2 linked regions of the Methylicorpusculum oleiharenae genome follow. The protein of the gene in region 2 interacts with the protein of the main gene of each other region in a pairwise test. Links are inferred from orthologs where the notes say so. Each region holds a gene or a part of one and is shown on either strand. Other genes may lie near its edges.

Evidence for each region.
Region 1: the proteins of eno (region 2) and rpe interact in binary tests that used the Escherichia coli proteins (3 or more experiments, as listed by UniProt). The link is inferred for Methylicorpusculum oleiharenae from one-to-one orthologs.

What each region holds. Positions count from the first base shown.
Region 1 is NZ_WUTY02000001.1:362,817-366,015, forward strand. The notes cover bases 60-2,926. They hold rpe (ribulose-phosphate 3-epimerase), read left to right. Parts: upstream 60-1,092; coding sequence 1,093-1,761; downstream 1,762-2,926. Other genes in these bases: GO003_RS01740 (P-II family nitrogen regulator), read left to right, coding at 60-233; GO003_RS01745 (CBS domain-containing protein), read left to right, coding at 230-640; GO003_RS01750 (cold-shock protein), read left to right, coding at 773-976; acnB (bifunctional aconitate hydratase 2/2-methylisocitrate dehydratase), read right to left, coding at 1,828-2,926. Outside these bases: more of GO003_RS01740, read left to right, coding at 1-59; more of acnB, read right to left, coding at 2,927-3,199. UniProt on the Escherichia coli protein: Catalyzes the reversible epimerization of D-ribulose 5-phosphate to D-xylulose 5-phosphate.
Region 2 is NZ_WUTY02000001.1:4,814,478-4,817,645, forward strand. Bases 333-3,168 are described here. They hold eno (phosphopyruvate hydratase), read right to left. Parts: upstream 2,473-3,168; coding sequence 1,192-2,472; downstream 333-1,191. Other genes in these bases: ispD (2-C-methyl-D-erythritol 4-phosphate cytidylyltransferase), read right to left, coding at 333-768; ftsB (cell division protein FtsB), read right to left, coding at 857-1,135; kdsA (3-deoxy-8-phosphooctulonate synthase), read right to left, coding at 2,481-3,168. In the rest of the region: ispF (2-C-methyl-D-erythritol 2,4-cyclodiphosphate synthase), read right to left, coding at 1-76; more of ispD, read right to left, coding at 73-332. UniProt on the Escherichia coli protein: Catalyzes the reversible conversion of 2-phosphoglycerate (2-PG) into phosphoenolpyruvate (PEP). It is essential for the degradation of carbohydrates via glycolysis.

The sequences.
Region 1 (3,199 bases), 4.5 Mb from region 2 along the record:
GCCTTAAAACATCCAAGACCTTTTTCGGCCTGACCCTCGAAACGCAAAGAGATGTTTTAATGTTCCTGGTCGAAGAGCATTTGAGCCGTCATATTCTAGAAAAGATTGCCAAAGCTGCCGAATTTGACAGCACTTCAGGCACCGGGATCGCCTTTAAAATCGATGTAGAGGATGCCATTGGCGTCATGCATCAGGTTGAAGAACTCACTCACGAACTGGAAGACGAAATATGATTGATACCACAAAAATAATACGCGTCAGGGATATCATGAAAACCAGCTACGCCCTGATTGATGGCGCCGCAACCGTCAGCGCCGCGCTGAAAATGATGAAAGAAGAAAAAACCTCGACGCTCATCGTTAACAAACGCCATGACCTGGATGAATACGGCCTGATCACCTCCGGTGACATTGCCCGGCACGTCCTTGCCAAGGATAAATCACCGGACCGGGTCAACGTTTACGAAATAATGAACTGTCCTGTCATTCATGTTCATCCTGACATGGATATCCGCTTGTGCTCAAGATTGTTTGCCACCTATAACCTGGTAAGAGCACCTGTTGTTGAAAACAGAGTGGTAATAGGCATGGTTAGCCCTAACTCGTTGGTCCTGGATGGCTTGTATCAAATATGCAGATGACAGGTTTACATTATTAGCAGTAAAATGAGGCCATCAGAATGTGAGTATTGGGTTAAACCGAACCTTCAGTCTCGGGTTGTCAATGTTATCCTTCTGTGTCAAACATAGTTTTTATTAGTTGGAGTTTTTCAAATGGCAACAGGCACTGTAAAGTGGTTTAATAATACAAAGGGTTTTGGATTTATCGAGCCTTCAGAAGGCAAAGATGATGTATTCGTTCACCATTCAGTCATCCAAGGTGACGGATTTAAAACTTTAAATCCAGGCCAAACGGTAAAGTTTGACATAGAAACGGGTCCAAAAGGCTTAACCGCTGCCAATGTTACACCTGTTTAACTAAAAGTCTTTTGGGAACCAAAAGGGCTCTTGTGTAAAACACAAGAGCCCTTTTTTATGCCTTAAAAGCTGAAAAAAGTTATAATTTTTTATTTATCGATTCAGAGGATTACATAATGAAAGAAAATTGGATTGCCCCCTCCATTCTCTCTGCCGATTTTGCACGTTTGGGCGAAGAAGTTGACAACGTATTGGCCGCAGGCGCCGATGTAGTCCATTTCGACGTAATGGATAATCACTTTGTCCCCAATCTCACTATTGGCCCTTTAGTTTGCGAGGCACTGAGAAAACACGGTGTAACAGCACCTATCGATGTTCATTTGATGATTGAACCGGTTGACCGTATTGTTCCTGATTTTGCCAAAGCCGGCGCCAACTTCATCACTTTTCACCCGGAAGCCTCTGTTCATATTGACAGAACATTGCAATTAATCCGAGACAATGGCTGCAAAGCCGGATTAGTGTTTAATCCAGGCACCTCTTTGCATTATTTGGATTATGTGATGGACAAACTGGATATGATTCTGTTGATGTCAGTCAACCCGGGCTTTGGCGGACAGTCATTTATTCCATCCGCTCTGGACAAACTGCGCCAAGTGAGAAAAATAATTGATGAAAGCGGCTATGATATTCGCCTTGAAATTGATGGGGGCGTCAAAGTAGATAATATTCGTGAAATTAAAGCAGCCGGTGCAGACACTTTTGTTGCCGGTTCTGCGATTTTCGGAAAACCCGATTACAAACAAATCATCGACGAAATGCGAGCTGAATTGGCTAAAGCCTAATCAGAACAAAACCAGCCGTAGGCCCGGCACAAAACCGGGCTTACGGCTGTTTTGTTTACAGACAATCTAAGAAGTTAAAGCGACATCGTCAGCCTTGTTTTTATAATCATCGATCTTGTCAAAATTTAAATAGCGATAGGTATCCTCAGACGTTTGCTGGATTTGCATGGCGTATTGCATATACTCATCAAAAGTGGGAATCCGGCCAAGAATCGAACATACTGACGCGAGCTCTGCAGAAGCCAGATAAACATTTGCACCATTGCCCAAACGATTAGGAAAATTGCGTGTCGATGTTGACACTACGGTCGCATTATCGGCCACGCGCGCCTGGTTACCCATACATAACGAGCAACCCGGCATTTCCATCCTCGCACCCGAACGACCGAAAATACCGTAATAACCTTCCTCAACCAATTGCGACTGATCCATTTTGGTAGGTGGAGACATCCACAGCCGGGTTGGTAATTCGCCTTTATAGTTATCCAATAACTTGCCGGCCGCGCGGAAATGGCCAATGTTGGTCATACACGATCCAACGAACACTTCGTCAATTTTTGTTCCCGCCACATCGGATAGCGTTTTAACATCGTCAGGATCATTGGGACACGCCAGCAAAGGCTCTTTGATTTCGCTCATATTGATGTCGATGATTTCAAAATATTCGGCATCGGCATCAGGCTTCAGCAAAACCGGATTAGCCAGCCACTCTTCCATAGCGTTAATTCGTCTCGAAATCGTCCGGGTATCGCCATAACCTTCCGCGATCATCCATTTCAACAAAGTGATGTTGGAATTCAGATATTCTCTGATCGGGGCCTCACTCAAACGGATTGTGCAGCCCCCCGCAGAGCGCTCCGCTGAAGCATCCGATAATTCGAAGGCTTGTTCAACCTTTAAGTCGGGCAAGCCTTCGATTTCGAGAATACGGCCGGAAAACACGTTTTTCTTGCCTTTTTTCTCAACCGTTAACAAGCCTTTTTGGATAGCCGCATAAGGAATGGCATTGACCAAATCCCGTAAAGTAATGCCTGGTTGCATTTCACCGCTGAAACGGACTAAAACCGATTCCGGCATATCCAGAGGCATCACGCCGGTAGCCGCAGCAAAAGCCACCAAACCGGATCCGGCTGGAAAAGATATCCCTATTGGGAAACGGGTGTGTGAGTCACCGCCGGTTCCAACCGTATCTGGCAGTAACGTGCGGTTAAGCCATGAATGGATAATGCCGTCTCCCGGTCGCAGTGAAACACCGCCGCGATTCATTATAAAATCGGGCAAAGTATGCTGCATTTCGACATCGACCGGTTTCGGATAAGCGGCTGTGTGACAGAAAGACTGCAAGACCAGATCAGCAGAAAAACCCAAACACGCCAGATCCTTGAGTTCGTCGCGAGTCATGGGGCCGGTTGTGTCCTGCGAGCCTACCGTTGTCATG
Region 2 (3,168 bases):
TAGTGACGCCACCCAGGATCACATCGCCATCGTCTTTAAACCGATGAACATCATAGCCTTGACCAATTCGAATCATTGTTGCTCCAAATAAAATTGCGCCAGCGCCAAGTCCTCGGGACGCGTGATTTTTATATTATCCGGCCTGCCTTCGACTATTTTGGGTTGATAACCCATTAATTCCAGTGCGCTGGCCTCATCGGTAATCGCCGGATTGCCCTCCCCTGCTTCCAGTGCAGCTTTCAACATTCCGTAGCGAAACATTTGCGGTGTCAATGCCCGCCAAATATGTGTCCTATCCAGAGTGCCATGAATGATTCGTCCTTCAACCTGCTTGAGTGTGTCATGCGAAGCTAAAGCCAAAATGCCGCCAACAGCATCGTCTTTCAAGGACGCCATCAACAAAACAACATCACTACGAGTAATACAAGGTCTTGCAGCATCATGCACCAGCACCCAATCATTGTCATCAGCACGTTCGCGAATCGATCTTAAACCGGACAGCACTGAGTCGGCCCGTTCTTTACCGCCGGGCGCAGTGATAACCTTGGGGTGTCCGGCAATTCCCAGTTCAGGCCAATAGGGGTCTTCCTGAGAAATAGCAACCGCTATTCCGCTCAATTGTTCAACGTCCAACAAACGCAGCAGAGTTTGTTCTAATACGGCTTTTCCAGCCAGGGAGAGATATTGTTTGGGCTTATCGGCTTGCATCCTTTTGCCAACCCCGGCCGCAGGAACAATAGCCCAAAATCGGGAGTGTATTGTGTTCATTTAAAAATAGCGCGTTAGCAAAAAGCGGTTTAGTGAGGTGATGCGCGAAGCGCATTTTGGAAGTGCCGGATTAAAAGAAAAAGACCTTTTATTCCAGAACCTGAAAAAAAGTTTCATTTTCCTTAATCATTCCCAATTCGTAACGGGCTCTTTCTTCAATGGCGTCCTGGCCTTTGCGCAAGTCCAGCACTTCACTGTAAAGCTGATCGTTGCGTTCTTTTTTTTCCTTGACCTGCAAGCTTAAATCCTGCAGTTTTTGGTCATATTGTTCAATCTGCTTGATACCGCCATCACCTAACCACAAACGATACTGCAAATGGGCTATCAACAGAACAATAATGATTGAAATAATTTTATAAGCGCTCATATGATCAATACGATTAGTCAAGAGCGGCCCGGCAGGACCGCTCTCACCAGTCAATCCTAGAGCATTCTGAAGGCTTTGCGGCCTGCATAAAGGGCTTTGCCTTCCAACTCATCCTCGATTTTCATCAGGCGGTTGTATTTGGCAATACGGTCGGAACGGCTCAATGAACCTGTTTTTATCTGACCGGTGCCGGTAGCAACCACTAAATCAGCAATAGTGGTGTCTTCGGTTTCACCTGAACGATGAGAAACAACGGCAGAATAACCTGCAGCCTGGGCCATATCGATTGCGGCCAAAGTTTCGGTCAAGGTACCGATTTGATTGACTTTGATCAGAATAGAGTTGGCAATGTTCTTTTCTATGCCCTGTTTCAAAATAGCCGGATTGGTGACAAACAGATCATCACCAACCAATTGGATTTTACCGCCCAGTTTTTCAGTCAGTAATTTCCAGCCGTCCCAATCGTTTTCGTCCAGACCGTCTTCAATACTGATAATCGGATATTTATTAACCCAATCAGCCAGGAAATCGACCATTTTTTCGGAGGTATAGGTTTTCTTTTCTGAAGCCAGATCGTATACGCCGTTTTTATAGTATTCAGAAGCAGCCGCATCCAGACCCAGGTAGATATCTACGCCTGGTTTGTAACCAGCTTTTTCAATCGCTTGCAGAATGACGCTGATGGCCTCTTCATTGGAAGAAAGATTCGGTGCAAAACCACCTTCATCGCCTACGGTTGTTGCCAAACCTTTATCGGACAATACTTTTTTCAGCGTGTGAAAAACTTCAGTTCCATAACGAATCGCTTCGCGGAAAGTGGGCGCACCCACAGGCAAAATCATAAATTCCTGCAAATCGACACTGTTATCGGCATGGGAGCCGCCGTTGATGATGTTCATCATCGGTACGGGCATAACGAATTCACCGGATTTGTTCAGATAGCGATACAAAGGCTGTGCCGCTTCTTTTGCAGCAGCGTGTGCGCTAGCCATAGAAACAGCCAGCATTGCGTTTGCGCCTAAACGGGCTTTAGTATCGGTACCATCAAGTACTATCATTTTTTGATCAATGCCGGCCTGATCCGCCGCATCCATTCCTAAAACGGCTGAACGAATTTCAGTTTTGACGTTGTTTACTGCGTTCAAAACACCTTTACCCAAATAACGTGCTTTATCGCCATCGCGTAATTCGATCGCTTCACGTTCGCCGGTGGAGGCGCCCGATGGCACCATCGCGCTGCCGACTACTCCGGATGAAAGAATGACATCGGCTTCGATCGTCGGGTTACCACGCGAATCCAGGATTTCTCTTGCTTTAATATCTACTATTGCCGCCATCGTTTTTCCTATAAGGTTGTTTCGATCAAACTGCTTGCTTTAACAGCGTGATCAAGGGTGATTAAAATCTCTAATAATTCTTTAATGCGGTGCATAGGCCAGGAGTTTGGACCATCGCTTTTCGCCTCGGCCGGATTTGGGTGCGTTTCCATGAACAATCCGGAAATGCCCACAGCAACAGCGGCTCTGGCCAAAACAGGAACAAATTCACGCTGCCCGCCTGAACAGGTGCCCTGACCTCCGGGCAGTTGCACCGAATGGGTGGCGTCGAAAACTACCGGGCAACCGGTATCTCGCATCACCGCCAGTGATCGCATATCAGACACCAGATTGTTGTAGCCGAATGAAACGCCGCGCTCACACACCATAATTTGTTCATTGCCTGTGGCCTTGGCTTTTTCGGCCACATGAACCATATCCCAAGGCGCTAAAAATTGGCCTTTTTTGATATTGACCGGAATGCCTTGTTTGGCGACATTCTGAATGAAATTGGTCTGTCTGCATAAAAAAGCTGGCGTTTGCATCACATCGACGACCTTTGCCACTTCTTCCAAGGGTGTGTCTTCATGTACATCGGTTAAAACAGGCACGCCGATTTGTTGTTTGACTTTTTCGAGGATCTTTAGCCCCGCATCAACGCCCAAGCCACGGAAGGTGTTATGTGAAGAACGATTGGCTTTGTCGAATGAAGATTTG